3 regions of the Paeniglutamicibacter sulfureus genome follow, and region 2 is predicted to be linked to each of the others. Evidence: riboswitches for the same ligand, from Rfam matches in the RefSeq annotation. Region 2 holds a riboswitch; each other region holds the start of a gene.
The links. A riboswitch is a leader RNA that binds a small molecule or an ion and turns the genes downstream of it on or off. The one in region 2 is predicted to bind thiamine pyrophosphate.
Positions count from the first base shown of each region.

Region 1: another riboswitch for thiamine pyrophosphate. It lies ahead of ABD687_RS08410 (ECF transporter S component); the one in region 2 lies ahead of ABD687_RS09215 (3-oxoacyl-ACP reductase).
Region 3: another riboswitch for thiamine pyrophosphate. It lies ahead of thiC (phosphomethylpyrimidine synthase ThiC); the one in region 2 lies ahead of ABD687_RS09215 (3-oxoacyl-ACP reductase).

Region 1 covers NZ_BAAAWO010000001.1:1,840,783-1,851,089, reverse strand. Annotated here, with positions in the region: gene ABD687_RS08450 (MFS transporter) at 1-765, opposite strand, end outside; gene ABD687_RS08445 (Na+/H+ antiporter subunit A) at 1,014-4,001, shown strand; gene ABD687_RS08440 (Na(+)/H(+) antiporter subunit C) at 3,998-4,462, shown strand; gene ABD687_RS08435 (Na+/H+ antiporter subunit D) at 4,459-6,087, shown strand; gene ABD687_RS08430 (Na+/H+ antiporter subunit E) at 6,084-6,698, shown strand; gene ABD687_RS08425 (MrpF/PhaF family protein) at 6,695-6,958, shown strand; gene mnhG (monovalent cation/H(+) antiporter subunit G) at 6,958-7,365, shown strand; gene ABD687_RS08415 (DUF4235 domain-containing protein) at 7,464-7,724, opposite strand; TPP riboswitch at 7,796-7,917, shown strand; gene ABD687_RS08410 (ECF transporter S component) at 7,972-8,595, shown strand; gene ABD687_RS08405 (ATP-binding cassette domain-containing protein) at 8,611-10,307, shown strand, end outside.
Region 2 covers NZ_BAAAWO010000001.1:2,011,437-2,021,743, reverse strand. Annotated here, with positions in the region: gene ABD687_RS09220 (LLM class flavin-dependent oxidoreductase) at 1-682, opposite strand, end outside; gene ABD687_RS09215 (3-oxoacyl-ACP reductase) at 700-1,464, opposite strand; TPP riboswitch at 1,544-1,637, opposite strand; gene ABD687_RS09210 (Tex family protein) at 1,771-4,149, shown strand; gene ABD687_RS09205 (hypothetical protein) at 4,322-4,717, shown strand; gene ABD687_RS09200 (ferritin) at 4,863-5,351, shown strand; gene ABD687_RS09195 (SH3 domain-containing protein) at 5,649-6,599, shown strand; gene ABD687_RS09190 (SH3 domain-containing protein) at 6,754-9,129, shown strand; gene ABD687_RS09185 (AI-2E family transporter) at 9,224-10,307, opposite strand, start outside.
Region 3 covers NZ_BAAAWO010000001.1:823,818-834,124, forward strand. Annotated here, with positions in the region: gene ABD687_RS03770 (ribonuclease HII) at 1-297, opposite strand, end outside; gene lepB (signal peptidase I) at 294-1,010, opposite strand; gene ABD687_RS03780 (hypothetical protein) at 1,205-1,750, opposite strand; gene ABD687_RS03785 (LPXTG cell wall anchor domain-containing protein) at 1,921-4,890, opposite strand; gene lepB (signal peptidase I) at 5,976-6,665, opposite strand; gene rplS (50S ribosomal protein L19) at 6,726-7,085, opposite strand; TPP riboswitch at 7,612-7,719, shown strand; gene thiC (phosphomethylpyrimidine synthase ThiC) at 7,732-9,516, shown strand; gene ABD687_RS03805 (ankyrin repeat domain-containing protein) at 9,684-10,307, shown strand, end outside.

The DNA.
Region 1 (10,307 bases), 170 kb from region 2:
GACGGTGTGGCGGTCCTTGCGGGCCAAGGCAACGACCCTTCGCCACAGCTCGGCGTAGGACTGCAGGATGGTGAAGCGCGGCCCGCCGGGTTCCCCCGGGATCTCCGGCACCGCGAAGAGCACCGGTAGCCCGAAGCCCAGGAACCACACCGCGGAGAACACCGCGACCAGTCGCAGGTTCAGGGCATCGGTCTCGGAGGCACCGGCCCATGGGAAGATCGGGGTCACCAGCGTGAACAAGACAATGGCCAGCGCCAGGATTCCGCCGAGGTAGCCCATGCCCCAGCCAAAGCCCGAGACCTTGCCGATGGTCGCGGGGGTGGAAATCTGCGGAATCATTGCGTTGTAGTTCACCGTCGCGAACTCGGCAAAGACCGAAGCCAGCGCAATGAGCGTCACTCCGAGGACCAGGAAGCGCGGTTCGGGGAAAATGAAGAAGCAGGCCGCGGTGAGCACCGCGACGATTATCGTGTTCACTCCGAGCCAGAAACGGCGGCGTCCGCCGGCATCCGAGCGCAATCCCGTCACCGGGGCCAGCAGCGCGATCGCCACGCCGGCGATGGCCAGTCCGTTGCCCAGGACCACCGAGTTGGCATCCGTGTCTCCGAAAAGATCACTGGTCAGGTAGACGGTGAAGACGAAAGTGATCATCACCGCGTTGATGGCCGCGGAACCCCAATCCCATGAAGCCCACGCCACGACGGGTTTGGTGATAATACGTTGCCGATCGGTCGAGGCCGACGGTGCCGCGGGAAACTCGCTCATGGGTGCATCGTAGCCGCATCGAACCAACAACGGGGATGCCTCGGATAAATGCATCGTGGCGTGCCGCGAAATGAATCATTGTGCGACGGATCTTTAACAATCTGAAATGACGCATTATTCCGCAAGATTTCATCAGCTGAATCACGAGTCAAATCGCCGGGCAAGGGCATGCCGGCTGTTAGGATGAAGGAGACTTTTTTGACCGTTTTGCTGCCAGTGCACTGGCCCGCCGACCATAGGAGATACGTGTGCTCCTTGTCCTGATTGCGCTTTTTGCCGTTGCGGGAATTGCACCTTTGATTTTTCGATATCTGGGCCGGTCAACGTTTTATGTCCTGGCCGCGGCTCCGGCGCTGGCCTTCGTCTGGCTGCTGGCGAATTTCCCGGCATTCACCCAGTCCGAACAGGCCGTCGCCAGCGGCGGCCCCAATGCACCGCCGTCCGAGCTCTATAGCTGGATCGGTCCGCTGAACGCCCATCTCGATTTCCGGATGGATGCCCTTGCCGCGGTGATGTGCGTTCTGGTGCTGGGAGTCGGTGCCCTGGTGCTGTTCTATTGCGCACGCTATTTCAAGAACGAGGATCCGCACACAGCCGCCTTTGGTGCCCAATTGCTCGCCTTCGCTGCCTCAATGTTCGGCCTGGTGACCGCCGACGACTTGCTTCTGCTGTTCGTCTTCTGGGAATTGACCACGATCCTGTCGTTCCTGTTGATCGGCTTCAACCGCACCCGTATGAGCGCCCGACGTTCGGCCCTCACCGCGCTGATGGTCACGACCTTTGGCGGCCTGACCATGCTGGCCGGGCTGATCATGCTGGGCAATGCCGCCGGAACCTATCGCATCTCCGAGATCCTGGCAATGGCACCGGACCTCACCGCCCTGGGCACCTACATCGACGTGGCCATTGCCCTGGTGTTGATCGGGGCCGTCTCGAAGTCCGCGTTGGTTCCCTTCCACTTCTGGCTGCCCGGTGCGATGGCCGCACCGACGCCGGTCTCCGCCTACCTCCACGCCGCAGCCATGGTCAAGGCCGGCATTTACCTGGTTGCGCGGTTGGCGCCCGGCTTTAGTGAAACCGCCTTTTGGCAACCGATGCTGCTGTGGCTCGGCCTTGCCACCATGCTCATCGGCGGCTGGCGCGCGCTGAAGCAACACGACCTCAAACTGCTGCTGGCCTACGGCACCGTCTCACAGCTGGGCTTCCTGATCCTGATCATGGGCGTAGGCACCCCCAACGCGGCGCTGGCGGGCCTGGCCATGATGCTGGCCCACGGATTCTTCAAGGCCACGCTCTTCCTGATCGTGGGCATCATCGACCACAAATCCGGTACGCGCGATGTCCACCAGCTTTCCGGGCTCTACAAGTCCTCGCCGTTGCTCTTTACGGTCGCGGCTATTGCCTCGGCCTCCATGGCCGGGTTCCCGCCGCTCTACGGCTTCGTGGCCAAGGAAGCCGTTTACGAGTCCCTCCTGGAATACGCCCAGGGCCATGGCACAGCCGGCATGGTGCTGTTCATCGGCGTGGTGGCCGGGTCAATGATGACCTTCGCCTATGCGGCCCGTTTCCTCTGGGGCGGATTTGCAGCGAAGCCAGGCATGGCACCGACCGCCTTCCCCAAGGTGCCGCTGTTGTTCCTGACGCCGTTGCTCGTCCTGACCGCCGCCACCGTCGCATTCGCCTGGATCCCGCAGGTCCTTGAGGGCGCCATTGCCCCGTACATCGGGTTGTTCGAGCCCGCCCAGACCCCCATCCACCTGGCACTCTGGCACGGTTTCACCCCGGTGCTGGGACTCACGGCCCTGACCATGGTGGTCGGTGCATTGCTCTTCCTGGCGCGTGAAAAGGTCTTTGCCTTCCAGGCCAAGGTCCCCGCGGTGTTCGATGCCGAACGCGATTACAAATACACCGTCGGCGGCGTGGACAACCTGGCCATCTGGCTCACCGGCCGCACCCAGCGTGGTTCCCTGTCCTTCTACCTCGTAGTGATCCTGTTGGTGGCGCTGCTGCTGCCAAGTTCGGTCGCCATCATGCTCAGCACCCCGGACCCGGGGAACTTCATCGCCTTTGACCATCCCGCCCAGATGGTTATCGGCCTGATCATGATTGTCGGCGCCATCGGGGCAGTTCAGGCCAACCGGCGCTTCCTGGCCGTGCTGATGGTTTCGGTCAGCGGCTACGGCATGGCGGCGATCTTCGCGCTACAGGGAGCGCCAGACCTGGCCATCACCCAGCTGCTGGTGGAAACCATCGTGCTGGTGGCCTTCGTGCTGGCACTGCGTGCCCTGCCGGTGGAACTGTGGGCCAAGAACCCCACCGGCCATCGGCTGGGCCGCGCGCTGATCGGCATCGGCTTCGGTGCGTCGATGATCTACATCGCCGCCACCTCAATGGCCTCGCGCGTGGCCGACCCCATTTCGCTGGCCTACCCGGAGCTGGCCTACGTCGGCGGGGCGGGCAAGAACATCGTTAACGTGACCCTGGTGGACATGCGTGCCTGGGACACCTTCGGCGAGATCACCGTGCTCGCGGCCGCCGCCACCGGCGTCGCCTCGCTGATCTTCGTGCGCGGTCGCGGAGACAAACGGCTGCGCGTCTCCGCGGTGCCCCACGGTTCGGTGGACCACGGCTCGGAGGCCATCGGCGGACGCGACCAGAGCCGTGCGGGACTTGCCGTGGCGCGGAACTTCGCAATCTCCAAGAAGGACTCCTGGCTGGTGGCAGGCCATACGCTGGCCCCCGAGCGACGCTCCATCACCTTCGAGGTGGTCACCAGGCTGGTTTTCCACACCATCCTGCTGGCTTCGGTGTACCTGCTGCTGGCCGGGCACAACACCCCGGGCGGCGGCTTTGCCGGCGGCCTGCTGGCCGGCCTGGCCCTGGCCATCCGCTACCTGGCCGGCGGCCGGGTGGAACTGGCCGAGGCCACGCCGGTGAGCCCGGGAACGCTGATGGGCACCGGGCTGGGGCTCGCGGCACTCACCGCGGCGGCACCGCTGCTCTTCGGCGCCCAGATGTTCACCTCCGCCGCCATCGAATTCACCTGGCCGCTCTTCGGGGAGCAGAAGTTCGTGACCTCGACGATCTTCGACATCGGCGTCTACCTGGTGGTGGTCGGGCTGGTCATCGACGTGCTCCGTTCCCTGGGCTCGGAAATCGACGACCGTTCCGAGGGCCGCAGCCCCACCGACACACATGACATGGTTTCCGACGCGGAGACGGGAGTGGGACGTTGAGCACCAATATCACCTTGCTCATAGTGATGGGCGTACTTTTTGCCGTCGGGATCTACCTCCTGCTCGAACGCTCGCTGACCCGGGTGCTGCTGGGCATCGTGGTGCTGGGCAACGGGGTGAACCTGTTGATCCTCTCCGCCGGCGGACGCCGCGGCGAGGCCCCGCTGTACCAGTCGGCGCTGGGCCCGGAACAATACAGCGACCCGCTGCCGCAGGCGCTGATCCTCACGGCCATCGTGATCACCTTTGCGGTGACCGCGTTCATGTTGGGCATCATCTACCGCTCCTGGGTGATTTCCCGGGCCGACGTGGTTGCCGACGACGTCGAGGACCTTCGCGTCTCCCAGCAGTCGACCTTCGACTTCGAGGAAGACTCGCCGGTGCCGGAAGACACCACCGAATTCGAGGGGGACGACTTCGTGCCAACTGACACCACCACCGACAAGGGGCCCGGCGCATGATCGACGCACCACTGAGCGCCGTTTCCTTTGCCCCGCTTGCCGTGGCCCTGCCGATCTTCGGCGCGGCCCTGGCCTTCATCCTGCGCCGCAAGCGCCGCACCCAGCGCGCGGTGACCATTGGCGTCCTGGTGTTCACCCTCATCCTTGAGACCTGGATGCTGGCCACGGTCTGGAACGGCGGGACCTACTCGGTCACCCTGGGCGGCTGGGCGCCGCCCTTCGGAATCTCCATGGTCGTCGACGGGTTCTCCGCCTTCATGCTGGTGGTCTCAACCATCGTCTCCCTCGCGGTGCTGCTCTACGCCACCAGCCAGGGCATGGCCGACGGGGACGAGGACGGGCCGGTGTCGATCTTCCACCCTGCCTACCTGATCCTGGTGGCCGGCGTGTCCAACGCCTTCCTCGCAGGGGACCTGTTCAACCTTTATGTGGGCTTCGAGATCCTGCTGACCGCCTCCTACGTGTTGCTGACCCTGGGCGGCACCACTGCGCGCATCCGCGCGGGAACCACCTACGTGGTGGTGTCGGTGACCTCCTCGGTGCTGTTCCTGATCACCATCGGCATGATCTACGCGGCCGTCGGCACCGTGAACATGGCCGATTTGGCACAAAAGCTGCCGGAGATTTCCCCTGGCACCCAGACGGTGCTGCATGTGATGCTGTTGGTGGCCTTCGGGATCAAGGCAGCGGTCTTCCCGCTGTCTTTCTGGCTCCCTGACTCCTACCCCACCGCGCCCGCGCCCGTCACCGCCGTGTTTGCCGGGTTGCTGACCAAGGTGGGCGTCTACGCCATCATCCGCACCGAGACCCTGCTCTTCCCCGGGGACCGGCTCTCCGACGCGCTGATGGTCGTCGCCGGCCTGACCATGCTGGTGGGAATCCTCGGTGCCGTGGCGCAGACCGACATCAAGCGAATGCTTTCCTTCACGCTGACCAGCCACATCGGCTTCCTGATCTTCGGCGTGGCCGTGGGCAACCAGCTGGGACTCGGCGCCACCGTGTACTACGTGGCCCACCACATCGTGGTGCAGACCTCGCTGTTCCTGGTGGCGGGGCTCATTGAGCGCCGCGCCGGAACCTCGAACATCGACCGGCTCGGTTCCCTCGCGAAACTCTCCCCGCTGCTGGCCCTGCTCTTCTTTGTCCCCGCCATGAACCTCGGCGGCATCCCGCCGTTCTCCGGCTTCCTGGGCAAGCTGGGGCTGGTCCAGGGAGGTGCCGAGCTGGGCACCCCGATGGCCTGGGCGCTGGTGGGAGTCTCCCTGCTGACCTCGCTGCTGACCCTGCTGGCCGTCGCCCGCATCTGGAACAGGGCCTTCTGGCGCAATGCCGAGGACGCCACGGACCCTGACCCGCTGCTGCTGGTGGGCGTCTCCGCGGCGCGCGGCGCCACCTACGACATCGTCGCGGACGAGCCGGCAAGCCGCTATTCCGACCGCGGCAACGCAGCCCTGCTGCCCAACGGCATGGTCGCCATGACCGCCGCCCTGGTGCTGGTGGGCGTGGCCTTGACGGTGTTTGCCGGACCGCTCTTCGACTTCACCGACAGGGTGGCCATGGAAATGCTGGACAAGGGCAACTACATCGAGGCCGTCCTCGGCACCGGAGAAGGGCAGGCACGATGAGTCCGGAACAACGACTGGTCGACGCCAAGGACGAGAGCGGCCATCGCCAACGCTCCACGCTGCGCCAGGAAATCCCGCTGCTGATCGGCATGACCCTGGTGTGGGGCGCGCTTTGGCAGGACTTCGCCGTCGGCAACCTGGTCTTCGGGCTGCTGATCTCGCTGCTGCTGGTGCGGGTCTTCCGCCTGCCGCCGATCATCCTCTCGGGACGCTTCAACATCTGGCGTGCAGTCGTCTTCATCCTCGCCTTCCTGCGCGACATCACCCGGGCCAGCTTCGAGGTCATGTTCCTGGCGATATTCCGCGGGCCGCGGACCACCAGCGCCGTCATCACCGTCACGCTGCGCACCGAGTCCGATCTGCTGGCCACCTTCGTGGGCCACGTGCTGACGCTGGTGCCCGGCTCCTATGTCGTCGAGGTGGACCGAAGGTCCTCCACGCTGTACCTGCACGTGCTCAACGTCAACGACCAGGCCGGCGTGGAGAAGGCCAGGGCGGCCGTCTTGCTGATCGAGGAACGGCTGATCCGCATGATGGGCACCAAGGAAGAACTGGCCGCGCTGAACGCCGAACCAAAGGCAACGAACAACCAAGACGGAGCAACCTCATGATCATCGTCCTGTGGATCTGCGGCATCACGCTCTCGATTGCCGCCTGCCTGGCCATCGTCAGGCTGGCAATGGGCCCGTCCATCCTGGAACGCGTCATTGCCACCGATGTCCTGTTGCTGATCATCTCCGCGGCACTCTGCGTGGAAATGACAGTCAACCGGCACACCAACAACCTGGTCTTCGTGCTGCTGGCGTGCCTGGTCGGATTCGTGGGTTCGGTCACCGTTTCCCGCTTCGTCACGGATCGGAGAAACGCCTGATGCTTGACACCATCATCGACATCATTGCCGGGACGTTCATGATCGTCGGCTGCCTGATGTCCCTGGCCGCCGGAATCGGCATGCTGCGCTTCCCGGACCTGCTTTCGCGCCTGCACGCGGCAACCAAGCCGCAGGTGCTGGGTTTGTTCCTGCTGCTGGCTGCGCTCGGGCTGGAATTGCGTTCCTGGGCGGTGCTGCCGGTGCTGGTCCTGGCCTGGTTGCTGCAGTTGCTCACCGCGCCGGTCTCCGCGCACATGGTGGGACGCGCCGGATACCGGACGCGGCACCTCAAGCGCGAGACACTCGTGGCCGACGAACTGGCCGCCGTCGTCGAAGCCGCGGCCCAGCGCGAGGAACAAGAACACGGCAAGGGCCAGCCCCGGGACCGCACCGACTTCATCGACTAACTCCCGCGGCGCCAAACCCTGCCCGCGAGGCGCGGAGGATCGCCGGAAACGCTTAGGGGCCTACGGGATATCCGTGGGCCCCTGAAGCGTTTGTGGTGTCAGGCCTTCTTGGCGAACCGGGCAAGGGCCCGTTGGGTGCCGCGGTCGGTGAACACCTGGATCAGGGCCGCAGTCGTGGCCGACAGGACGGCGAAGCCAATGATCTGGCGCAGGCTGGCCTCGGCCTGCGCTTCCGCGTTGCCATGCTTCGGCGGCTTCCGGCCGGTGAAACCGGTCCAGGCCTTGTCGACGATTTTTCCACCCAGGAAACCGGCGGCGATCGAGATAGCTGGGCCGATGAGTTTCATCAAGCTGTTCAAGGGGACTCCCAAATGTTGCGGGCAACGGTACCTGCCCCAGCATAGCGTGAGGTAGCATCATAGGACTGAAACAATCACGACAGGGGAGCGTCGTGCGAAGAAATTCGCACCAAGACGCTGAGAGTGCGGATAGCCGCAGACCCTCGAACCTGCCCCGGCTAGTACCGGCGAAGGAAGTCGAGTTCTCAGGGGTGCGTTCAAAGTAGCGTTTTCCCTCCCCTCCTTGTATCCAAGGAGGATCACCACCATGAGCACCACCAACCAGCCCGCCGGGCACAAGCCGGCAACCTCGTCCTGGCGTGTCGTTGACATCGTCATCGCGGCCGTCATCGCCGTGTCCTCGGGCGTCATCTTCTGGGCCTGGAACAGCACCCACCACCTGCTTGACTTCCTGTTCCTGGCCTTCCCGCCCTCCGCCTCCCTGGTCTCGGGCATGTGGCTCTTCCCTGCGGTGCTCGGCGCGCTGATCATCCGCAAGCCCGGTGCCGCACTCTTCTGCGAAATCGTCGCCGCCATGGTCTCGGCACTCATGGGCTCCGAATTCGGGCTGACCGTCCTGGCCTCCGGCCTGATCCAGGGCCTTGGCGCTGAACTGGTGTTCGCCGCGTTCCGCTACCGCAAGTTCAACCTTCCCGTGGCACTGCTGGCCGGAGGCGCGGCAGGGCTCTTCGGCAGCGTCAACGACACCTTTATCTTCCGCTGGTTCCCTGAATACACCACCGGCATGCTCTTCTCCTACATCGCGTTCATGACCATCTCGGGCATCGTCATTGCCGGGCTGCTGTCCTTCCTGGCCACCCGCGCCCTGGCCAAGACCGGTGCCCTGGGCGCCCTGGCCAGCCGCAAGGCGGCCGCCGAAGCCATCCTCTAGGACGCGGCAGCCATCATGACATCACCTTCGATGCTGGACCGTGAAGCCGGCGCCCCGGACACCGGCCGCCGGGTGGCCACGGCCGTCTCGGTCAGCGCCCGCAACTGGGGTTGGCGGCATGCCGACCGCGCCCAGCCGGCGCTCCGCGGCCTTGACCTGGATATCCGCGCCGGGGAACGCGTGCTCCTGGCCGGTCCTTCGGGCGCCGGCAAATCCACGCTGCTCTATGCCCTGGCGGGGGTCCTGCACGAGGACGACGAGGCCTATTCCTCCGGCGAACTGCTGCTGGACGGAATCCCCTCGGCCCAGGGCCGCGGTCTGGTCGGGCTCATGCAACAGGATCCCGAAACCCAGGTCGTCCAGGCCCGGGTCGGGGACGACACTGCTTTCGGTGCCGAAAACCTGTCGGTGCCGCCGGAAGAGATCGCCCAACGCATCATCGATGCCCTCGATGCCGTGGGCCTCGATGTCCCGCTGGACCACCCCACCGCCGCACTTTCCGGCGGACAAAAACAGCGCCTGGCCCTCGCCGGGATCCTTGCCATGGGCCCGGGGCTGGTCCTTCTGGACGAGCCGACGGCGAACCTCGACCCCGACGGCGTGCTGGAGGTCCGCGACGCGGTGCTGGCGGCGCTGGATGCCACCGGGGCGACCCTGCTGATCGTCGAACACCGCCTGGAGGCCTGGGCTCCGCACATGGACCGGGTCATCGTGTTGGAACCGGGCGGCGGCATCGCCCACGACGGAACCCCCGACGAGCTCTTCGGGCCCGGGAAGGTGCGCGAGGAACTGATCTCCGCCGGGGTCTGGGTCCCCGGATACACCCCGTCGATCCACGTGCGGCCCGCCGCAACGGATGGCGGCGCACTGCTGCTCGAGGCCAAGGAGCTGGCGGTCACCCGGAAGCGCGGCGGATCAATCGCTGCCGGGGGACTTGACCTGCGCGTCGCGGCCGGCGAGGCCTGGTGCGTGCGCGGGGCCAACGGCTCGGGCAAGTCGACCTTCGCCCTGACGCTCGGGGGCTTGCTGCCACAGGCCTCCGGCACCGTGCTGGCCACCGGGGAGCTGGCTGCCGGCTCCGAGGCCCGCCCCTACCACTGGCGCGCCACCGAACTGGTGGGACGCATCGGTTCGGTGTTCCAGGAACCGGAGCACCAATTCGTCACCAACACGGTCCGCGAGGAATTGGCCTTCGGGCCTGCCCACGCGGTCAAGCCCGGCACCCGGGAACCGCTGTTCACGGACGGGGAGATCGAGGCACGGGTCGAAACGCTGCTGTCGCGGCTGCGGCTGGGACATCTTGCCGAGGCGAACCCCTTCACGCTTTCGGGCGGTGAGAAGCGACGTCTCTCGGTGGCCACGGTCCTGGCTTCGGGCCCGCGGATCCTGATCCTTGACGAGCCGACCTTCGGCCAGGACGCCAACACCTGGCGGGAGCTGGCGTTGTTGCTGCGCGAGGAACTGGAGCGCGGCACGGCAATCATCGCCGTGACCCACGACGTGGATTTCGCCCGTGCCCTCGGTGCCGGCGAATTTGTCCTCGAGAGCCCGGGGACCGCGCATGGCGAACCCGGCGTCGCGGTCCGGCCCGGGTTGCTGGAGGCCGATGCGCGCGGCGGGGCCAGCTTCCTGGGCAGGGCCAACCCCCTGGCCAAGCTCGCCGCGGTGGCGCTGGCAACGATCCCGCTGGTGGCCTCCATGGACTGGGTCAG
Region 2 (10,307 bases):
CCGCAAAGGAGCGGCCGGCTTCCGAGGATCCCGCCTGGAACAGCACCGGCCGCCCCTGCGGGCACCGGGGGACTGTCAGCGGGCCGGCAACCGAGAAATGGTTGCCGCGGTGGTTGATCGGCCGGACCTGCGCCGGATCAAGGTAACGTCCGGCTTCCCGGTCAACCAGCAGTGCAGAATCTGACCAGGAATCCCACAACCCCTGCAACGCGACAACAAACTCTTCGGCGCGCTCGTAGCGCTGGGCATGAGCCGGCAGGGAATCCATGGAATGATTGCGGGCCTCGGCGTCAAACATGGAGGTCACCACGTTGATGCCCGCCCGCCCGCCGCTGATGTGGTCCAGCGAGGCCAACAGCCTGGCGGCGTGGAAGGGCGTGTAGAAGCTGGCCGAGATCGTGGTGACCAACCCGATGCGGCTGGTGGCACGAGCCATGGCACTGAGAGCAGTCACCGGTTCCAGGAACCAGGGGATCCCTGCCGCGTATTCATGGTTCACGCTCTGCCCGTCGGCAAAAAAGACAGCATCCAGGCAACCGCGCTCGGCAATCCGGGCAAGTTCCTCGTAGTAGGAAATGTCGCCGAGGCGGTCGGCGCTGGATTCGGGGTGGCGCCATCCCATGGTGTGGTGGCCCGCCCCGTAGATGAAGGCGTTCAGGTGCAATTGGCGTGTGGCGTCCACGATGCTTTACCCGACCCCTAGTTCATCACCAGGCCGCCGTCGACAACCAGGTTCTGCCCGGTCACCGCCCGGGACCACGGTGAAGCGAACAGCAGTGCGGCGTCGGCGAACTCCGCCGGGGAAGTGACCCTGCGCAGTGGCGTGGAGCCGGCGATCAGGTCGAAGACCGCTTCCGGGGTGGCGGCGGAGGCATCGGTGGTGCGAAGCAGGCCGCCGGAGATCATGTTCACGCGGATGTTTTCCGGGCCGAGGTCGGCCGCGAACGTGCGGGTCATGGCCAGCAGGGCAGCCTTGGCCGCGGTGTAGTCGTGGTAGGGGACCACGGGGTTCTGGAAGAGGTTTGTCCCGATGTTGACGATGTTGCCAAAGCCCGCGGTTCTCATGCCGGGCAGGGTTGCCTGGATCGTGTTCAGCGCACCGCCAACGATGCCGGTGAACTGCTCCCCGAAAGCCATGTAGCCGATTCCATCGGCCTTGGCACGGGCGTCGCCATTGAACGAAAAATCGGGCAGGGCGTTGTTGACGACAGTGGTGATGGGAGCACCAAAATGTTCGTGCGCCCCGGCCACCAATTGGGAGACTTGATCCGCGTTCGCGACATCGGCTTGGACCGCTATCGCGCGATCGGCCCCGAACTCGGCTGCCAGTTCCCGGGCGGCGGTTTCGCTGGAGCGGTAGTTCAATACAAGCCGTGCGCCCTCGCGCGCAAAGGCCCGGGCCAGGTCTGCCCCGAGTCCGCGTCCTGCCCCGGTGATCAACACGATTTGGTCCTTGATAAGCATTTTCTTGCACCCTTCTGCTGGGCGAAGGGATGCCATGGAACCAGCCGACGGTCGTCCAGGAATTTGGGTACGAGGGCAGTTCAAGCCGGACCGGCATCCCTTCGCTCGGATTATCGAGATCAGGTTCAACGGGTCTATCTCTCAGCCGCCAGGCGGCACCCCGTGTCGAGTCCTGTGGCCAACGTAGCACCGGTACGGGGCAATCCCCGAATCAAGGGCAAGGACGGAGGCGACACACACGAGGCCTCGCCGGTCGGTGTCCGCGGGCAGTGCCACGGATGCGGCAAACTAGTGTGGGTGAGCCAGATGCGAATAATCCACACCATTGCCGCCGAGTTAACTTCCGGGGGTGCTTCGGTTGCCGACTGGCAGGTGAAGGCCGCCGTCGAATTGCTCGATGCCGGATCGACCGTCCCCTTCATTGCCCGATACCGCAAGGAAGCCACCGGAACCCTGGACGACACCCAGCTGCGCCTGCTTGAGGAGCGGCTGCGCTACCTGCGTGAATTGGAGGACCGCCGGGAAGCGATCCTGAAGGCCATCGAGGAGCAGGGGAAACTCACCGACGAGCTGCGGGCCGCCATCATGGCTGCCGGTACCAAGGCCGAATTGGAGGACCTGTATCTGCCATACAAGTCCAAGCGCCGCACCCGCGCCCAGATCGCCCGCGAGGCCGGACTCGAGCCGCTGGCCGACTCGCTGATCCGCGATCCCGCCCAGGATCCCGAAGCGTTGGCAGCCACCTTCCTAAACCCCGAGCACGAGGTCAATGCGGCATCCGATGCCCTGGCCGGTGCCCGGGCCATTCTCACCGAACGTGCCTCGCAGGACGCGGTGCTGGTCTCCGAATTGCGCGAACGGCTGTGGACACGAGGGAAGATCTCGTCCAAGATCGCATCCGGCGCCCCTGCCGCGGATGCCTCGAAGTTCTCCGACTACGAAGACTTCGTGCAGCCCGTTGCCACCCAGCCCTCGCACCGCATCCTCGCGCTGCTGCGCGGAGAACGCGAGGGTGCGCTGAACCTGGAGCTGGCCGAGGCCGACCCGCGCGACGAGGCGGCGCTCACCGAGGCGCGGGCCGGATATGAGGCCGCCGTCGCCCGTTCGCTGGGCATCAAGGCCGCTGCCGATGCGCCGGCCGGCAAGTGGCTGGCACAAACCGTTCGCCTGGCCTGGCGCGGACGCCTGTTGGCACGGTTGGAGGCGGACCTGCGCACGCGGCTCTTCGAGGCCGCGGAGGAAGCCAGTGTCAAGGTCTTCGCCGCCAACCTGCGCGACGTGCTGTTGGCCGCCCCTGCCGGAAACCGGGCGGTGCTGGGGCTGGACCCCGGGTTGCGCACCGGGGTGAAGGTTGCCGTCGTCGACGCCACCGGCAAAGTGGTCGACATTGCCACCATCTACCCGCACGCCCCGGCCAACAAATGGGATGCCTCCGTGGCGACCCTGGTGGCACTGGCAACCAAGCACGGCACCGAACTGATTGCCGTGGGCAACGGGACCGCAAGCCGCGAGACCGACAAACTGGCCGGCGAGGTCATCGCCAAGCTGACCAACAAGCCTGCCAAGGTCATCGTCTCCGAGGCCGGGGCATCGGTGTATTCGGCGTCGGCGCTGGCAAGCGCCGAGTTGCCGGACCTGGATGTCTCCATCCGCGGTGCGGTGTCCATTGCCCGCCGACTGCAGGATCCGCTGGCCGAACTGGTGAAGATCGAACCCAAGTCCATCGGCGTGGGCCAGTATCAGCACGATTTGACCCCGGCCAAGCTTGACCGCTCCCTGGATGCCGTGGTCGAGGACTGCGTCAACGCCGTCGGCGTGGATGTGAACACCGCATCCCCGGCGCTGCTGGCCCGGGTGGCCGGAGTCGGTTCGCTGCTGAGCCGCAACATCGTCGAACACCGCAATGCGAACGGCCCTTTCACCACCCGCCGGTCCCTGTTGAAGGTTCCGCGCCTGGGAGCCAAGGCCTTTGAGCAATGTGCCGGATTCCTGCGCATCACCGGCGGCAAGCAGCCGCTGGATGCCTCCGCCGTGCACCCCGAGGCGTACGGGCTGGCCGAAACCCTGCTGGCAGCCGCCGACGCCGGCAACCAGTCGGTGGCCACCCTGAATGCCGCAGACTTTGTCACCGAGCAATTCGGCCTGCCCACGGTCAAGGACGTCATCGCCGAACTGGTGCGGCCTGCCCGTGACCCGCGCCCGGACTTCAAGACCGCGAACCTCAAGGAAGGCGTGGAAAAGATCGGCGACCTGCAAGTCGGCATGATCCTGGAAGGCACCGTTTCCAATGTGGCAGCCTTCGGTGCATTCGTTGACGTGGGAGTACACCAAGACGGACTGGTCCATGTCTCGGCGATGAGCAGCAAGTTTATTTCCGATCCACGCGAAGTCGTCACATCGGGCCAGGTCGTCAAGGTCAAGGTGCTGGAGGTCGACCCGGAACGCAAGCGCATCTCGCTCACCCTGCGTCTGGATGACGAGCCCGGGGCCAAAGCCGAGCGGACGGACCGGGCACCGCGAGGCACCGGGCAGCGCAACGAACAGCGGGGCCAACGCCCGGCACGCGGCGGCGAGGGAAAGCAGCGCGGCGGCAAACCGCAACAGAATCGGCCGGCCAGCGCCGCCGGGTCTAACGCAAACACCGCCATGGCCGAGGCCCTGCGCCGCGCCGGCCTGAGCAGCTAGCACCGGCCCACCGCGCCACGGCATCCGGTGGCGGCCCCGAATGGTCCGCCACCGGAAACCCGGCGCGTTGCCACGGATATCGGGCCACGCGAAAGGTGGCGTACCGTTGTCTGCGATGCCCCACGCTCCGGAGGGGCGTTCCGGCCGCGAAACACACTGAGAGAAGCCCACAATGGATGACGAAACGCTGAGCGAATTGATCATGACGGTATTCATGGTGCTGCTCATGGTTGCCATGGCCTACATGATCAAAGCCGCGGCCACCGGACAAATCAGGCGTAATGCCTGGATCGGAATCCGCACCGCAGCCCTGACCCACTGCGACAAGTGCTGGCTGCTGGGCCATCACGCGGCGGCGAACAAGAGCACCATAGGCTGTTGGCTGGCCGCAGTGATCATGGCAGCCGGAGGCCTCCTCTCAACATTGGTGACGCTACCTGGCTTTGTCCATCCCGCAGCCCTGATGGCGGGGCTGGCCGTCATGCTGGTCGGCCTGTTTCTTGGGGTGCGCGACGGCCACCGGGCGGCTGCCAAGATCCATGCCGGGCAGCGCATCGTTTCCTCTTAAACCCGTCGAGACCAAGGCATGCGAACCAAGGTGAGCATCACCTTGGTAGCCCTTCGCCGGTACGCAATGCATGACATATTTAGCCCGAGGTAAGTACGGCCATACTTCGGTGACAAGCCCCCGCGGAGCGCGTAGCGTGTGTGCCATGGAACTTACAGGAAAGCTTGCCGACGCATTCAACGACCAGATCACCCTGGAAATCCAGGCCTCAACGGTGTACCGCCAGTTGGCCATCGAAATGGATGTCCTGAGCCTGCCCGGCATCGCCGCATGGTTCCGTGCACAGTCCGCCGAGGAACTGGTACACGCGGAGAAGTTCATCGCCCACATGACCAACCGTGGAGCACACCCGGCGATCGGCGCCATCGGTGCCCCCGGGCTGAACGTGGTAACGGTTGACGGTGCTTTCCAGGCCTCCCTTGACCACGAGAAGAAGGTCTCCGAATCCATCCGGGACCTCTACCGCCTGGCCCACAACGAGGGCGACATCGACTCGGTGCCGATGCTGACCTGGTTCATCGAGGAACAGGTCGAAGAGGAAGCCACCGTCGGTGAAATCCTGGACCGCGTGAAGATGATCAACAACGATGGCAACGGCCTGCTTCGCCTGGACAGCGAACTGGCTGCACGCTAGAAACCATCGTCGCGGGGTTGCCCGTGGCGAAGATGTGATCAAGGCCCCCGGTCCGCGACTGGGGGCCTTGACCGTGTGTGCAATAACATGGGGTAAGGCATGTCCAGGTGCCGCGCCTCGATACGTGGTTATTCGTGAACGATCCTGGCGAACCGTGACGCCGTGCAAGACGTTGCTCCATGCATTCCATTCCCAGGTCAACCACTTGTTCAGTGAGGTCATAACCGTGTTTCACGTCCGTGCACGTATGGCATTGACCAACCCCGGATCGGGCGCTTTCGGGTGGAGACTGTCCGCATGAAGAAACTCGACTTCGCACGCACCGAGCCGATTTCCGCCCCGGTGGAAGCCTCGGGACCCACGCACCGGACCTCCGCGGAACTCAAGCTGCGCAAAGGGGCTGGCCGGCATTACGCGGTCCAGTACCTGATTCCCCAGAGCACCCCGGTCTACCTGCTTCGAGTCAGCGGGCTATGGGCCAGCGTGCAGCACGGACAGACCTTTGGCTGGCTCCCGGCCCAATGTCTCGAACGACTCGAAGCGCCCCGGCAGCCCCCGCAGGTTCCCGTACGTCCGGTCGCCAGCCAGCTGCCGGAAAATCCCGCATCGGTGGGCGGAGCCCCCAGCGCGCCGGAAGTGCCGGACGAAGACTTCATACCCACCCACCGCAGCACTGCCGACCTGAACCTGCGCAAGGGCTCTGGCACCAACTATCCGGTGCTGCGCGTGCTGGCGGCAAACATCCAGGTCCGGAAGGTTGACGAACTTGGCACCTGGGCCAAGATCTCCACCGGCAAGGACGTCGGCTGGGTTCCCAGCGCCTACCTGGCTCGCATCAACGTGAGCCGCCCCGCCACCGGCATACAGGCCATGGCACCAACCGAGTTCACGACCACCGTGCGCTTGAACGTCCGCAAGGACGCCGGCGACCGCTTCCCGATCCTGCGCATCATGCAGGCCGGAACCTTGGTGAAGGTCAACGGGAAACTAGGACCATGGCGAAGGATCATGCTGGATCAGGAAACCGGCTGGGTCCCGGCGAGCCAGCTCCAGTTGCGCTACGTGGTCTCGAAGACCCCCGTCACCATCACCGAGACCACGCTCTACCGGGGTGCCTCGGCAAACTACCGCGCCATCGCGCAGCTGGCTGTCGGCGAGCAACTGGAAGTCATTGCCAGCCGCGGACAATGGACCAAAGTCCGCGCTGGGCGGCTTGAAGGCTGGGTCCACAGTTCCCACTTGGGATGACACGGCCAATTTGCCGCGGCAGCTTCCTGCCACTTGGTGTCCTTATTGCCTAAAGTAAGGCTCTGGGGGTAGAAGAACTTGGTAATGTCCCCGCACACGCAACTATTGTGGATTCCTTGCGGGGCCACAACCGTTCAAAGGACGCGCCTTGACGATGGCCACACCGAAATACATTCGTGCCCTTTTCGCGGGGGTGTTGGCGGCAGGAATGGTTTTCACCGCGCTGCCGGCAACCTCCCAGGTCCGTGTCAACGCCGATTCCGGCAGCAAGGTCCGCGTCGGCAATTTCGCTTTGCCGCTTGACCCCGACACGTACCGAATGACCTCCCCGATGGGGCCGCGTTGCATGCCGGTGGTGGGAGGGTCGACCCACCACCTGGGTCAGGACATGGGCACAAGGGACAACGCCCCCATCTATGCGGTGGCCGCAGGCACCGTGCGCAAAGTCGTCAACGGCACCGGATCGACCTCAGGACAAGTGGTGGTTACCCACCGCATCGACGGGGGAACCTACGAGTCGGCCTACATGCACATGTGGCCCAACGACGTCTTGGTCAAAACGGGCCAAAAGGTCGCGGCAGGACAAAAGATTGCCCTGGTGGGCTCCTCGGGGCCATCCACCGGCCCACACCTGCACCTGGAAATCTGGAAGGATCGCTTCTACTCCAGCGATTCGAACGTTCGCAACCCCCGTGCCTTCCTCAAGGACCGCGGGCTGGACCTGAACTCCCATGCCACCGCCACTTACGCAGAGTCGCTGAAGACTTGCACCTATTATGCGCGAGGCAAGGCCGAGCTCTTTGCCTCGGCTTCCGCCGACTCGAAGGTCCTGGCCAGGCCGAACCGCAACGCCCCTGTCAGCAGCAAACCCGGTGCCATCAACGGACTTCGTAACGGGTCCTTTGTCAAGGTCAAGTACGGCTCGGTTACCGGTTGGATGAACCGATTTGCCGTCACGCCCTATGAATTGGGGGCAGCACCCGAGGGGTCGATGACATCCACGGGAACCGTCACCAACGGTGTCCGGGTGCCCTTTGCCAAATACAGCAACCCCTATGGCTTGAACATGCGCTCCGGCGCGGCCACCTGGTACTCGAAGCTCCTGATGATTCCCGCCGGCACCACTTTCGAAGCCTATGAAAGCTCCGCTGGCTGGTTGCGCGTGAAGTACAAGGGAACCGAAGGCTGGGTATCGGCAAGCTTGGCGCGCAAGACCGCGTCCATCGACCAGACTAAACTACCCGCAACCCACGAAGTCCTTCGTGACCTCAAGCTGCGTTCCGGGGCCGGGACCACGTATCAGGAAACCCATCCTCTCAAGCGAGGCGCAAAAGTTGCGGTGCGCCAGGTACGGGGCGGCTGGTCCCAGATTCAATCCGGGAAGCACTCCGGATGGGTCAGCTCGGCGGACATGAAGAAAATCGGATCAGCGACGCCCCAGACGGCAAAGCCACCGGTAGCCAAGCCCACGCCAACCAAGGCAACGCATGAGACCACCGCGAATCTGAACATGCGCGCGGGGGCCGGCACCAACACCAAGATCGTCAAGGTCCTGCGCAGCGGAACCGACGTCATCGAACTCCGTCGCCAAGGCACCTGGAGCAATATCAAGGCCGGGAACGCCGCCGGATGGGTCAGCAACAAGTACCTGCGCGTCATCAAGCCTGCCGCAACGAAGCCGCCGGTGGTCCAGTCGGTGAAGAAGGCGACCTACACGTCCAAGGCGAAGGTCGTTGCGCGCAAGAGCGCGAGTGCGAAGGCCGCGGCGGTCGTGAGCATTCCTGCCAAGACGAACGTGACGGTGGATGCTAGGAGCGGTTCGTGGCTGCGTGTGAAGTATGCGGGCAAGACCGGGTGGGTTCCGGCGAACCAATTGTCCGCCTACAAGGCACCGGCCAAGCCGAAGCCGCCGGTGGTCCAGTCGGTGAAGAAGGCGACCTACACGTCCAAGGCGAAGGTCGTTGCGCGCAAGAGCGCGAGTGCGAAGGCCGCGGCGGTCGTGAGCATTCCTGCCAAGAAGAACGTGACGGTGGATGCGAAGAGCGGTTCGTGGCTGCGTGTGAAGTATGCGGGCAAGACCGGGTGGGTTCCGGCGAACCAAGTGTCCGCCTACAAGGCACCGGCCAAGCCGAAGCCGCCGGTGGTCCAGTCGGTGAAGAAGACGACCTACACGTCCAAGGTGAAGGTCGTTGCGCGCAAGAGCGCGAGTGCGAAGGCCGCGGCGGTCGTGAGCATTCCTGCCAAGAAGAACGTGACGGTGGATGCTAAGAGCGGTTCGTGGCTGCGCGTGAAGTATGCGGGCAAGACCGGGTGGGTCCCGGCGAACCAATTGTCCGCCTACAAGGCACCGGCCAAGAGCAGGACAACCACCGTCCGGCTGAACCTGCGAACCGGAACAAACACATCAACACGATCGCTGTTGGTGATTCCGAAGGGCAAGAAGATCACGGTCAAGGCGACACGAGGAAGCTGGACACAGACCAGCTATTCAGGGAAAACGGGCTGGGTTAGCTCCAGGTACCTTCGCTAAGCCAGGCGCGACGCGTCGAATCCGGAAGAAGAATGGTCCGTGCAACCAGTCAGGACGGTTGCACGGACCATTGCCGTTTCAGCTACGGTTGTCGCTATTTTTCGGATTTTTCAGGGGGGGACTGGGAACCTGCTGCGTGCATGGCATCCGCTTCGTGCGCCGATGCCGATACGTTTGATTCTGCATGCGCCAAGACCTGAGCTGCCGTGGGTTCCCCTGCGGCTGCTTCCTTCTCCGGGTCGGCCCCGGGGTCAAGCTCCGGCAAATCCCGGTCGGCCCAGATTTTTACGATGCCCCAGGCAACAGCGGTCAGGGGTACGGCCAGCACTGCGCCCACCAATCCGCCCAACACCGTGCCTGCGGCCAATGACAGCAAGATCACCAACGCGTGCAGGTTCAGCGCGTGGGCCATGACCACAGGCTGCAGGAAGTTACCCTCCAGCTGGTTCACGACGATCACCGCTCCCAGAACAATCAGGGCAATCACGGGGCCGTTTGTCACCAAGGCAATCAAGGTGGCCAGGATTCCGGCGAAGGTGGCACCTATCAATGGAATGAAGGAGCTCATGAACACTACTACGCCCAGGGGAATGGCCAACGGAACCCGCAGGATGAGCAAGACAACGGTGATGGCGATGGCATCCACGGCTGCAACGGTGGCGGTTCCGCGCATGTAGCCGCCCAGCGTCTCTACGGTGCGCCCACCGGTGGACAGCCAACGGTGCATCTGGTGGTCTGGCATCCAAGAGAGGAAGAACGCCCAGATCCTGTCTCCGTCTTTCAGGAAGAAGAACAAGATCACCAGCAAGAGCGCCAGACCGGTGAAGAAATTCCCGGCTGCAGAAAGGCCGCTCAGGGCACCAGCGCCAAATTGGGAACTCGTCAGGAAGCCCGTGACTTGGCTGACGGCTTGGTCAATCTGGTCCTCCGAGATGTTCCACGGCAACCGATTCAACATGCCCTGGAGCTTGTTGAATCCTTCGACGCCCCTGTCAACCAAGGTTTGCCACTCGGCAAGCACGGAATATACCAGGGCCGTACCGATGCCGCCGATCACGAGCAGTGAACCGAGGAACACGGTCCACGCTGCCAGTAGTGGGGACATGAACTTGCGCAATAGGCGCACCAACGGCCACAGTGCGCAGGAAAGAATTAGGGCAATCAGGATCGGCAGAGCG
Region 3 (10,307 bases), 1.2 Mb from region 2:
GGCAGGAACCAGTCCCAGCGCGTCGATCTCCGCTGCGCTGGCGTGGCCCACGCCCCAGGAGGCTGCCCAGTCCTTGATCGCCGGGACCAATTCGTGGCGCAGCGCCGCCGAGAGCAGCTTGGAGTCGCGCACCCCCGGCAGCTGCGGCGAAGCGTCCGGGTCGATCACGACATAACCAACGGAGACGGGTCCGGCCAGGGAACCACGGCCGACCTCGTCGGCAGCTCCGATGAACCGGTGGCCGCCCGCGGCGGCCAGTGCCAGTTCATGCTCCAGGGTGGGTGCAGTCGATGTCATTGGTTCGCCGGCACAGGGACGCCGGCGAAGACCTCGTCCTCGCCGGAGATGCCGCCCAGGCGGTCCAGCGGCCAGGAGATGACCGCGGCCCGTCCCTCGACGGCTGAAAGGTCGACGAAGCCGTCCTGCAAATCCTCGTGGAAGCGGGAGTCCGCGGAGGCACCGCGGTGGTCGCCCATGACCCAGATCTTGCCCTCCGGGACGGTCTTGGTGAACTCGGAGTCCGAGGGGTTGTCACCCGGGTAGATGTAAGGCTCGGTGATTTCCACGCCGTTGATGCTCAGTCTGCCGTCGGCGGAGCAACACTCGACGGTGTCTCCGGGCATGCCGACGATCCGCTTGATCAGGTGTTGGCTGGACGGGTCCGGAAGCAGTCCGACGAAGGTGAAGAAATCGCTGACGGCGTTGCTCTCCGGGGAAGGGATCGGGGGCAGCCAGCCCTCTTCGTCGCGGAACACCACAACGTCGCCGCGCGAGAGCTCGAACGGGCCCGGTGCCATGAGGTTGGCGAAGATGCGGTCGTTGACCTGCAGCGTTTGTTCCATGGAGCCGGAGGGGATGTAGAAGGCGCGGAAGAAGAATGTCTTGACGACCAGTGATATCACCAAGGCCACCACGACGATGATCAGGACTTCGCGGATGGCGGCCCACACGGGGTTTCGCTTTTTCCGCGGTCGATCGGGTGTTGCGGCTGCGTCGCTGGCGTGGCTCACGTGGGTGAAGGCCCTTTCAATTTTCTGTCTTCGCTATCAATGCGGGATGCTTCCGATCTGTCTGCCCCGGAATACTGCCGAAGCCCAAATACGGTCCCTCAGGTACAACCCTACGTCGCGTTCCGCATCTTGTTAGTTCGTGGCGCGCCTGCGGCGGGCGAAAGGCGCACCACGAACACTGGGGGCGCGAGTTGTCAGCCGGAGCTGGCGGGGGTTGCCGGTCCGTCGGATTCCACAAACTTCAGCTCGATGTCTCCGGTGACCTTGCCATCTTTGAGCCCCTTCTCGATTCCCGCAAGTTGGGCGGAGTCGACGGCGAGTGTAATGGAGCCGTCGCGTCCGGACGGGAGGTAGCGGTGGATGGCAGTGGCGACGTCCCCGCCCTGTTCGCGCTGCCAGGACATGACCTTGCCGATGGCGGCCTCGAGTTCGGCGGCCGAATGCTTCGCCAGGTGTGCCACCGCACCGGCCTCCGTGACGGTGGCCGCGGAAGCCTGGTCGATGACTGCAACGTGCAGTTTGTTCCCCTCGATCCAACCCTCGGAGTAGTTGTCCCCCAGGGTTTCCTTGAGTGATTCGTTGAGTTGGAGCAAATCCGGATCCTGGCTCTCGTTCGGTGTGGCGCTGAGTGTCGCCGGGGGTGTCGGGCTGGAGGAGGTCGGGCTTCCGGTCTCGCTGCCGCAGGCGGAAAGCAGGAGCACCGCCGCCAGCGCGACTCCGCCCAGTGCGGTTCGTGCCATGGGGTTGTTCAAATGAGTGACCACCTTCTGATGTGGGACGAGTCTAATGGAGGTTCCGGGGCGTTGGCTGGATGAGGCGTGGGAAAAGCAGGGGCCTTCCGCGGAATGACTAGCAATTCCGCGGAAGGCCCCCCTCACTCACGAGTCCCGGCTAGCCGAGGACCACGTGGTTAGGCACTGTGGAGCCCGGAGTTGTTCTTGCGGCGCAAGAGCATGAAGAACCCGCCTGCAACCATCAGTGCACCGCCTGCGGCAATAATTGGCAGGACGGCGTTCGCGCCGGTGTTGGCCAGGCCGCCGTTGCCGCCGTTGCCGCTGTCATTGCCGTTGATCTCGCCCTGCGGAACGACCGGAGCCTTGGAAGGTTCGGAGTCCTGCGTGGGTTCCGGCGAAGCGGTTGGCTCTTCGGTCGGTTCCGGCTTCGGTGCCGCGGCAACGGTGAAGGTGTTCGATATGGCCGCCGAGGCAACCCCGTCAATGACCTGTACAGCCGTGACCTTGTGGTCGCCGGCTTCCAGGTCCTCCGGGACCATGACGGTCCAGGCGCCATTGACCACGACCGCGGCAACCTCGGGTTCGCCGCTTGCCGCGTCAGCGGTTTCTGCGACGTTGCCGTTGGCAGCAACAGCGGAGGACAGTTCGGTGCCGTCAAGGCTCACCTTGATCGTGGCCCCGTTGATGCCGAAACCACTGATGGTCTTCGGGGCCTCGTCGAAGGCGAACTCCTGGCCATCGGTCGGCGAATCGATCGACGGTGCCACCGGTACGACCTTGAAGTCGCTCTTCACCGAAGTAGACGTGGTCTCGCCGACGTTCTGCACAGCGGTGATGCTGTGGGATCCGTAGGACAGGCCTTCTTGAAGCTCGACGCTCCAGGCACCATCCTTGCCCACGACAACTTCGCGCGTGACGGCACCGGTCAACTTGACGGTTGCGCCGGCAACGCCGGTTCCCGAAATCACGGACTGTGCCTCGGTGAAGGTCTTACCGTTTGCCGGGCCGGTGATGGCCGGTGCGGCGAGTTGGACCTTGAAGGAACTGGTGGTGGCCTTCGAGGTTTCGCCGCCCTTGGCCTGGGTGGCCGAAATGGCGTACTCGCCGTAAGACAGCGCGGTGGGAAGCTTGACGCTCCACGTGGCGTCTGCGGCGACTGTTGCGGTGCCCGTGGCATCCCCGGCGAGTGTCACCGTGGCCCCGACAACGCCGGTTCCCGAGATGGTGGACACCGGTGCGTTGAGCGTGGCGTCGTTCTTCGGGGTGGTGATGACCGGTGCACCGATCACGACGTTCACCGATCCTGCAGTGGTGACGGACTTGTTGAATCCGTTGACAGTCTGCAGGGTGAAGTCGTACGTGCCGAAGTCCTCGGGAACCTTGAAGCTGAACTTGCCCGCGGTGACCGTGGCCTTCTTGACCAACTTGCCGCCGGAGACGACCCGGACGTGCGATCCGGAGGGAGCGCCAGCCACGGTGCCGGAGATCGTTGAGCCTGCCGTGACGTCGGCACCGTTGGAGGGCGAGGCCACCGCCGGGGCATTGAGGAACAGTGCAATGGAGTAGCCCTTTGCGTGCTTCAGCCCGTCCTTGATGTCGGTGAAGTACGCACGACCTTCATCGTTCGACGAGACCGCGCTCGTGACGCCTACTGCTGTGCCGCCGGAAATGGCCGATCCGCCGGAGTCGCCCTCGTTGGCTTTCTTCAAGCCCACGTTGGCCATGCCGAAGCCGCGAACACCGCGGACGTCGTCTGCGCCGTTGTATCCGCCGACCAGGAAGATGCCCACCTCGTCCACGGTGCCACAGGTCCAGCCGGTGGTGCGTCCGGACTTGCAGATTCCGGCGCCGATGACGGCACTGGCGACTCCGGTCACCTTGGTGCCGGAGTCGCGCTCGTCGGCACCCTTCCAGTCGGTGACCGTGGATTTGAGAGTTAGGTCCGGGTTGATGTTGTCGATGACGGAGATGTCGGTCCCGACATTGCCCAGGTCCTCGACCTTCGTTGCAGTGTCGATGCCTGTCACCGGCGAATTTCCCGGCCCGCCGAACTGTGAGAATCCGAAGGTTCCCAAGGGCGCGCCGATCCCCGCAAATTTGTTCGGTGCAGTGTGCTCCATGATATTGACTTTGGTGATGTCACCGTCCTGCTCACAGTGCCCTGCCGAAATTGCTGCGTCGCCACCGTCGGCGTTGAAGCCGCTGAAGCCAATTGAGCACAGCGCGATAGCCGTGCCGGTTGTCCGGGCACCGTAGCCCATGCCGCCGAGCACATCGCCGGCTGCCGCAGACTTTGCCGGCCCTTCTGCCTTCTCGATGGTGACCTTGGTGTATTGCTGGGCGAATTCCTCCGGCGTCATCTTCTCGCCGAACCGCAGGGCCGTGGCCTTGGGGGTCTCGGATGCGTTCTTGCCCTCCACGTCGGCGGTTCCGCCGGTACGGATGACAAAGCTGTTTGATCCGGTCTTCATGACCGCTTGAAGCTGGGAAACAGCCTTCGGGTCAACGCTTTGGACGTATGCCTCGAGCAGCGACTCGGCGCTCTTGGGCATCGCCTTGGCCACGACCTCCGGCTTGGCCGTGGCTTCGGTCTTCGGGCTCTCAATAACCGGGAGCTTGGACGGAGCAGCCTTGGGGTCCTTCGTCTTCGGTGCCTTCTTGGTCTCGACCTTTTTAGGCGCGACCGTGGCTTCGGCTTCGGGCGCTGTCACGATGCGCAATTCAACGTCCGTGCCCTTGGTCAGTTCGTCAAGTTTCGTGGTGACGGCCCCAAGAGATGACGCGGCCACGGTGACCTTGATTTTGTTCTCTTCGATGGCAAAGTCGGCGGCAAGTTCCGACTGTCCCAATTCCTCCGAGAGCGACTCGACGACCGAGCTCAGCTCGCCGTTCTTGTAGAACTCATCAATCGTGATGCCGAGGTCGCGTTCGACGGCCGCTTCCAGGCCGCTTGGCAGCGCCGCCTGGCTCTGGTCCTGTGATGATTCAGCGCTCGTGACGGCCGAAGTCTCCGTTGACGCAGGCTCCGGGGCGACTGAAGTCGTGGCGATCGCCGGTACGGTAGCGATGCTGCTCCCTAGCACCAGCGCCGTGGTCGCGGCAGCAATGCTGCCGCGCTTCAATAGCGCACGTGAGGATTCGTGCATATGTGAGGTCTCCCAATTCAAGGTGTGGTACCTCGCTTTTGTGTGCGCCGCGGCTGTCATGGGACATCCGATTGGGCACACCGCGAGCAATGAGTGTTACCAAAATGAAACCCTAACCTCTGTACATATCGCCTAACAAGCAGCGCCTCCCCAAAACTCCAGCGTTTCGAATAATTGATGCGTCAACCACCCAGTTGCACTTCCGCATGATCCCGCGGCAAGGCAGGACGGAGACGGGCGTCACTGGGCGCGACACGCCCGGAACAATATTCGGTCGACTCCCCTCGTAACTTTTGGATATTTCCCAGCATCCATGCATTTTTCTGTGCTGACGGCCGTAAAGCTGGCCGGCTCACATCGACACACGCAATGTGAAAATTGTGGAAACCTTATGGAAATACTTGAAGTTCGACACCGGACACAGGCTGAGGGAATCGAGCGCATGCACGCGGCCAACCTGCTGGACGGCACCGTTCCATGTCCCCGAAATCTCGAAGCATTGACGCCAACCAAGCGACGGGAATCGAAGTTGCCATCCAGCTCGAGGCAGCACCGACTACCGCGCACCAGCCAGACGGTTTGGCCGATCGGCCATGATTATTCCAACGCTCCTTGCCCGAGAATGCGGGTGCCGTGGGCAGGGGAAATATCTAGTGACCCGCAGGCAGTCAAGTAGCCGGCGCTTACCCAACGAAGCATTCATTCGCTTGCCCAGCACGGCCAGGCCTCGCGCGGTGGATGCCTGGCTATTTTCGTAGTCCAATCGGACACGGAGTCGCGAAGTGTTCTTACTCGGCAGGTATGTTTGCCGATATCCGCCTAGCGCATCGATGCGACACCAACGGTCGCTTCCGGGTGTTCCTTGCCTGTGGTTTCGACCGGCACGCAGACTTCCCGTACGTCCCGGATCGCACGGGGAGTCCACCCATTAAGTCGACTGATCGTCTCCGTGATTGGTGCCGCGCATCGAGAAGCCGAGGATTCTGGTCATCCGAGGAGGTGGGGCGGAAGGAGGGTTTGCCAGGATGCCGACGGCCAGTCGACGGCTGCCGGCCGTCACTACGTGTTGCGGGAGTGGTGTTCGGTTATTCGGCGAGGGGTAGTCCACCCAATACGGATGAGCCATCGATGGGTCGCTTATTTTCCAGTGGCCACACCACTTCGGCCACCTTGCCAATGACACGATCCGTGTCAATCATGCCGCCACCTGGCGCGCCCATCAGCGCACGCGAATCCTCGGATACCGAGCGATGGTCGCCCATGACCCATAGACGACCCTCGGGTACGTGCACATCGAATTCCACGTCACTCGGTGTGTCCCCGACATGGACATAGTGCTCGTCCACGGGGACACCGTTGATGCTCAGGCGCCCATCCGGGCCGCAGCAGCTGACGGTGTCGCCCCCGACTCCGATGACGCGCTTTACATAGACCGAATCTCCTCCGGCCAGGCGCAGTGCCCAGGCCAGTGAATCCAGGGCAGTGGGACGCTGGTAGGGCAGGAACGAGCCGCGGCCGTCGAAGATGACCACATCTCCGCGTTGGATCTCGGCGTCCTTGTAGGCAAGCCGGTTCACCAGCAAGCCCTCACCCGGGTTCAACGTGGATTCCATGGAAGTGGATCCAATGTAGAAGAAGTCAACGACGGTGGCGCGAACGCCAAGGGTGATCACCGCCGCCGCAGCAAGCGCGCCTACGGCAAAGCGCCAGCCCCTCGAAGGGGACCGGCGCTTTGTCGAAGCGGAAAAACGTTCCGATTCAGTAGTTTGATCCACGATGGATCCCCATCCTGGCCATCCGAAGGATGGCTTGGATAGAGGTTCTCGCTTTTCTGGCTACTTGGCAGACCGGAAGTCGCGCTTTTCGCGGATCTTCGCAGCCTTGCCGTGGCGATCGCGCATGTAGAACAGCTTCGCGCGGCGAACGTCGCCACGGGTTACCAGTTCGACCTTATCCAGAACCGGGGAGTGTACCGGGAAGGTACGCTCTACGCCGACGCCGAAGGAGACCTTGCGAACGGTGAAGGTTTCGCGAACGCCGTCGCCCTGGCGACCAAGGACGAAGCCCTGGAATACCTGGACACGGGAGTTCTTGCCTTCGATGATGTTGACGTGAACCTTGACGGTGTCACCGGCGCGGAAGTCCGGGACATCGCTGCGCAGCGAGGCTGCGTCGACAGAGTCGAGAATACGCATGAATGCATCTCCTAGGCAGACGCCGCAGGTCATCTACCTTAGACACGGACCGTAATTGTCCCTCATGAAGCGCGAAGGCGTCGAGGGAAAGATGTGGCGGTCCGGAGCTTGGTACCGCGATCCGTTTGCGGATCGGCGGTAGGTCGGACTGTTGATTCGTTCCCCCTGCGGCAGGAGCAGAACCCAGTAGACCCAAGAATCCATTTTGCCACACTCCGGGGCAAGCTGCGATGTTCCTTCCTTACAGCCAGGTCCGTCAAAGCTCGATTGGCCTCGGGTCTCCGCCTTGAACGCCGGCACCATGGCCGAATCGTGCCCATCAAATCGGTGCCGCTCATTTAGATTCCACTGGAAATATTGCCGCTGACCGCGCAGAAGGCCGGATAATCCACCTGGGTTGGCCCCGAAGGGGTAATCGCCGGCACTTCGGACCCAGAAGCGCGGAGGCCCGGTAAAGGACCAGGGCCCACCGCGCCGGTGCGCAAGGTCACACTCGATGCCGGATTGAATGTTGTGATAGTTTCACTTACGACCACACGGGTGCCCTTGCAGGGGCTGAGATCGAGCTGAAGCAGCAAGAGACCGTTGAACCTGTCCGGGTAATGCCGGCGAAGGAAGTGAGTACTCCTTGAGCAACACCATTTCAATGCACAGCCCTGTCCAAAACGCCTCGGAAGCAGCCGAAATCCAGTCCCTGAAGTCCCATTCCCTGGCTTATCTCGAGGACGCAGAATCGGGGATCCGGGTCCCGGTCACCGAAATCGCCTTGGAGCCGTCCCCCGGAGGCACGGCCAACGCCCCGCTGCGGGTGTATCGCACCGCCGGTCCCGGCAGTGACCCGGTCGTGGGCTTGCCGCCCTTCCGCGGCGAGTGGATCGCGGATCGTTCGGACACCGAGGCCTATGGCGGTCGGGAGCGGAACCTGCTCGATGACGGCAAGTCTGCATTGCGCCGCGGAGCGGCATCGGCCGAATGGAAGGGAGCACGGCACCAGCCGCGGCGCGCGGAACCCGGAAAACGCGTGACCCAAATGCACTACGCCCGCCGGGGAATCATCACCCCCGAAATGCGCTTTGTGGCGTTGCGCGAGAACTGCGACGTGGAACTGGTGCGCAGCGAGGTCGCTGCGGGCAGGGCCATCATCCCGTCAAACATCAACCACCCCGAGTCCGAGCCAATGATCATCGGCAAGGCGTTCCTGGTGAAGATCAATGCCAATATCGGCAACTCGGCGGTCACCAGCTCCATCGCCGAGGAGGTGGACAAGCTCCAGTGGGCCACCCAGTGGGGTGCCGACACCGTGATGGACCTGTCCACCGGCGATGACATCCACACCACCCGCGAATGGCTGATCCGCAACGCCCCGGTGCCCATCGGCACCGTCCCGATCTACCAGGCACTGGAAAAGGTCAACGGCGAGGCCAACGCACTGACCTGGGAAATCTACCGCGACACCGTGATCGAGCAGTGCGAACAGGGCGTCGACTACATGACCGTCCACGCCGGCGTGCTGTTGCGCTATGTGCCGCTGTCGGCCAACCGCGTGACCGGCATCGTCTCGCGCGGCGGGGCCATCATGGCCGGCTGGTGCCTGGCGCACCACCAGGAGAATTTCCTCTACACCCACTTCGACGAGCTGTGCGAGATCTTCGCGAAGTACGACGTGGCGTTTTCCCTGGGTGACGGTCTGCGCCCGGGGTCCATCGCCGACGCCAACGACGCAGCGCAGTTCGCCGAGCTGGACACCCTGGCCGAACTGACCAAGCGCGCCTGGAAGTACGACGTGCAGGTCATGGTCGAGGGCCCCGGGCACATCCCCTTCCACCTGGTGCGGGAGAACGTGGAGCGCCAGCAGGAGCTGTGCGAGGGCGCTCCGTTCTACACGCTTGGTCCGTTGGTCACCGACATTGCGCCCGGTTATGACCACATCACCAGCGCCATCGGCGCCACGGAGATAGCCCGCTACGGCACCGCGATGCTCTGCTATGTCACGCCCAAGGAACACTTGGGGCTGCCCAACAAGGACGACGTGAAGACCGGCGTGATCACCTACAAGATCGCAGCCCACGCCGCGGATCTGGCCAAGGGGCACCCGGGTGCATCCGTACGCGACGACGCGCTGAGCAAGGCGCGCTTCGAGTTCCGCTGGCGCGACCAGTTCGCCCTGTCGCTGGACCCGGTCACGGCCGAGTCGTTCCACGACGAGACGCTGCCTGCAGAACCGGCCAAGACCGCGCACTTCTGTTCCATGTGCGGGCCGAAGTTCTGCTCCATGCGCATCAGCCAGGACATCCGGGACGAATACGGTTCGGCCGATTCGCAGGCCGCCATCGCAGAAATGGTCAGCGGGATGCGCGAAAAAAGCCAGGAATTCCTGGCCGCCGGAGGCAAGGTCTATCTGCCCGAGCTCGAGGTACCGAGCAAGGCGTAGCATCCCCGACCCCATGTAGTCCCCCCAACGGGAACCTGCCCGAACGGATGCGTCTTCCCCGGGTTCACCCTGCGTTCAACGCGGGGAAGACGCGTTCATTGTGGCGGGTTGAACTCCGTAATCCCGTGGCCACTCACCTCGGCGTCGTCCCGGACTAGGATGGGTCCATGTCCAACCGACATTCACCTTCCGCATTGATCACAGGGGCGCTGGTTGCCGCCATCCTTGGTTTGGGTGCCTGCAGCATCCCCACGACGGGCGTCCGGGAATCTTCGACGCCACGGGCAAGCACGTCGGATAACGGGACCGTCGACGTGACGGCGCCGGAGGAATCCCTGGTCGCGGCGGCGGTGGCCAATGACGCCGAGCAGGTACGAAGACTGCTCGATGCCGGGGCTTCGGCCAACTACCGCGGCACCGATGGCCGGCCGGTGCTGGTCTCCGCAACCCGCGCCAACGCAGTGGACGCGGCCCGGGAACTGATCCGTCGGGGGGCCGACGTGAATGCCAAGGATCAGATCTCGGATTCGGCATTCCTGTATGCCGGGGCGGAGGGGCTCAACGACATCCTGAAACTCACGCTGGAAAACGGTGCGGATGTGGGAAGCACCAATCGCTACGGCGGCACCGCGCTGATTCCCGCCTGCGAACACGCCCACGTCGAAACCGTAAGGCTGCTCCTGGACGCCAAGGTCGCCGTCGACCACGTGAATGATCTTGGGTGGACCTGCCTTCTGGAGGCCGTCATTTTGGGCACAGGTGGTCCCGAACACCAGGAAGTGGTGCGTCTG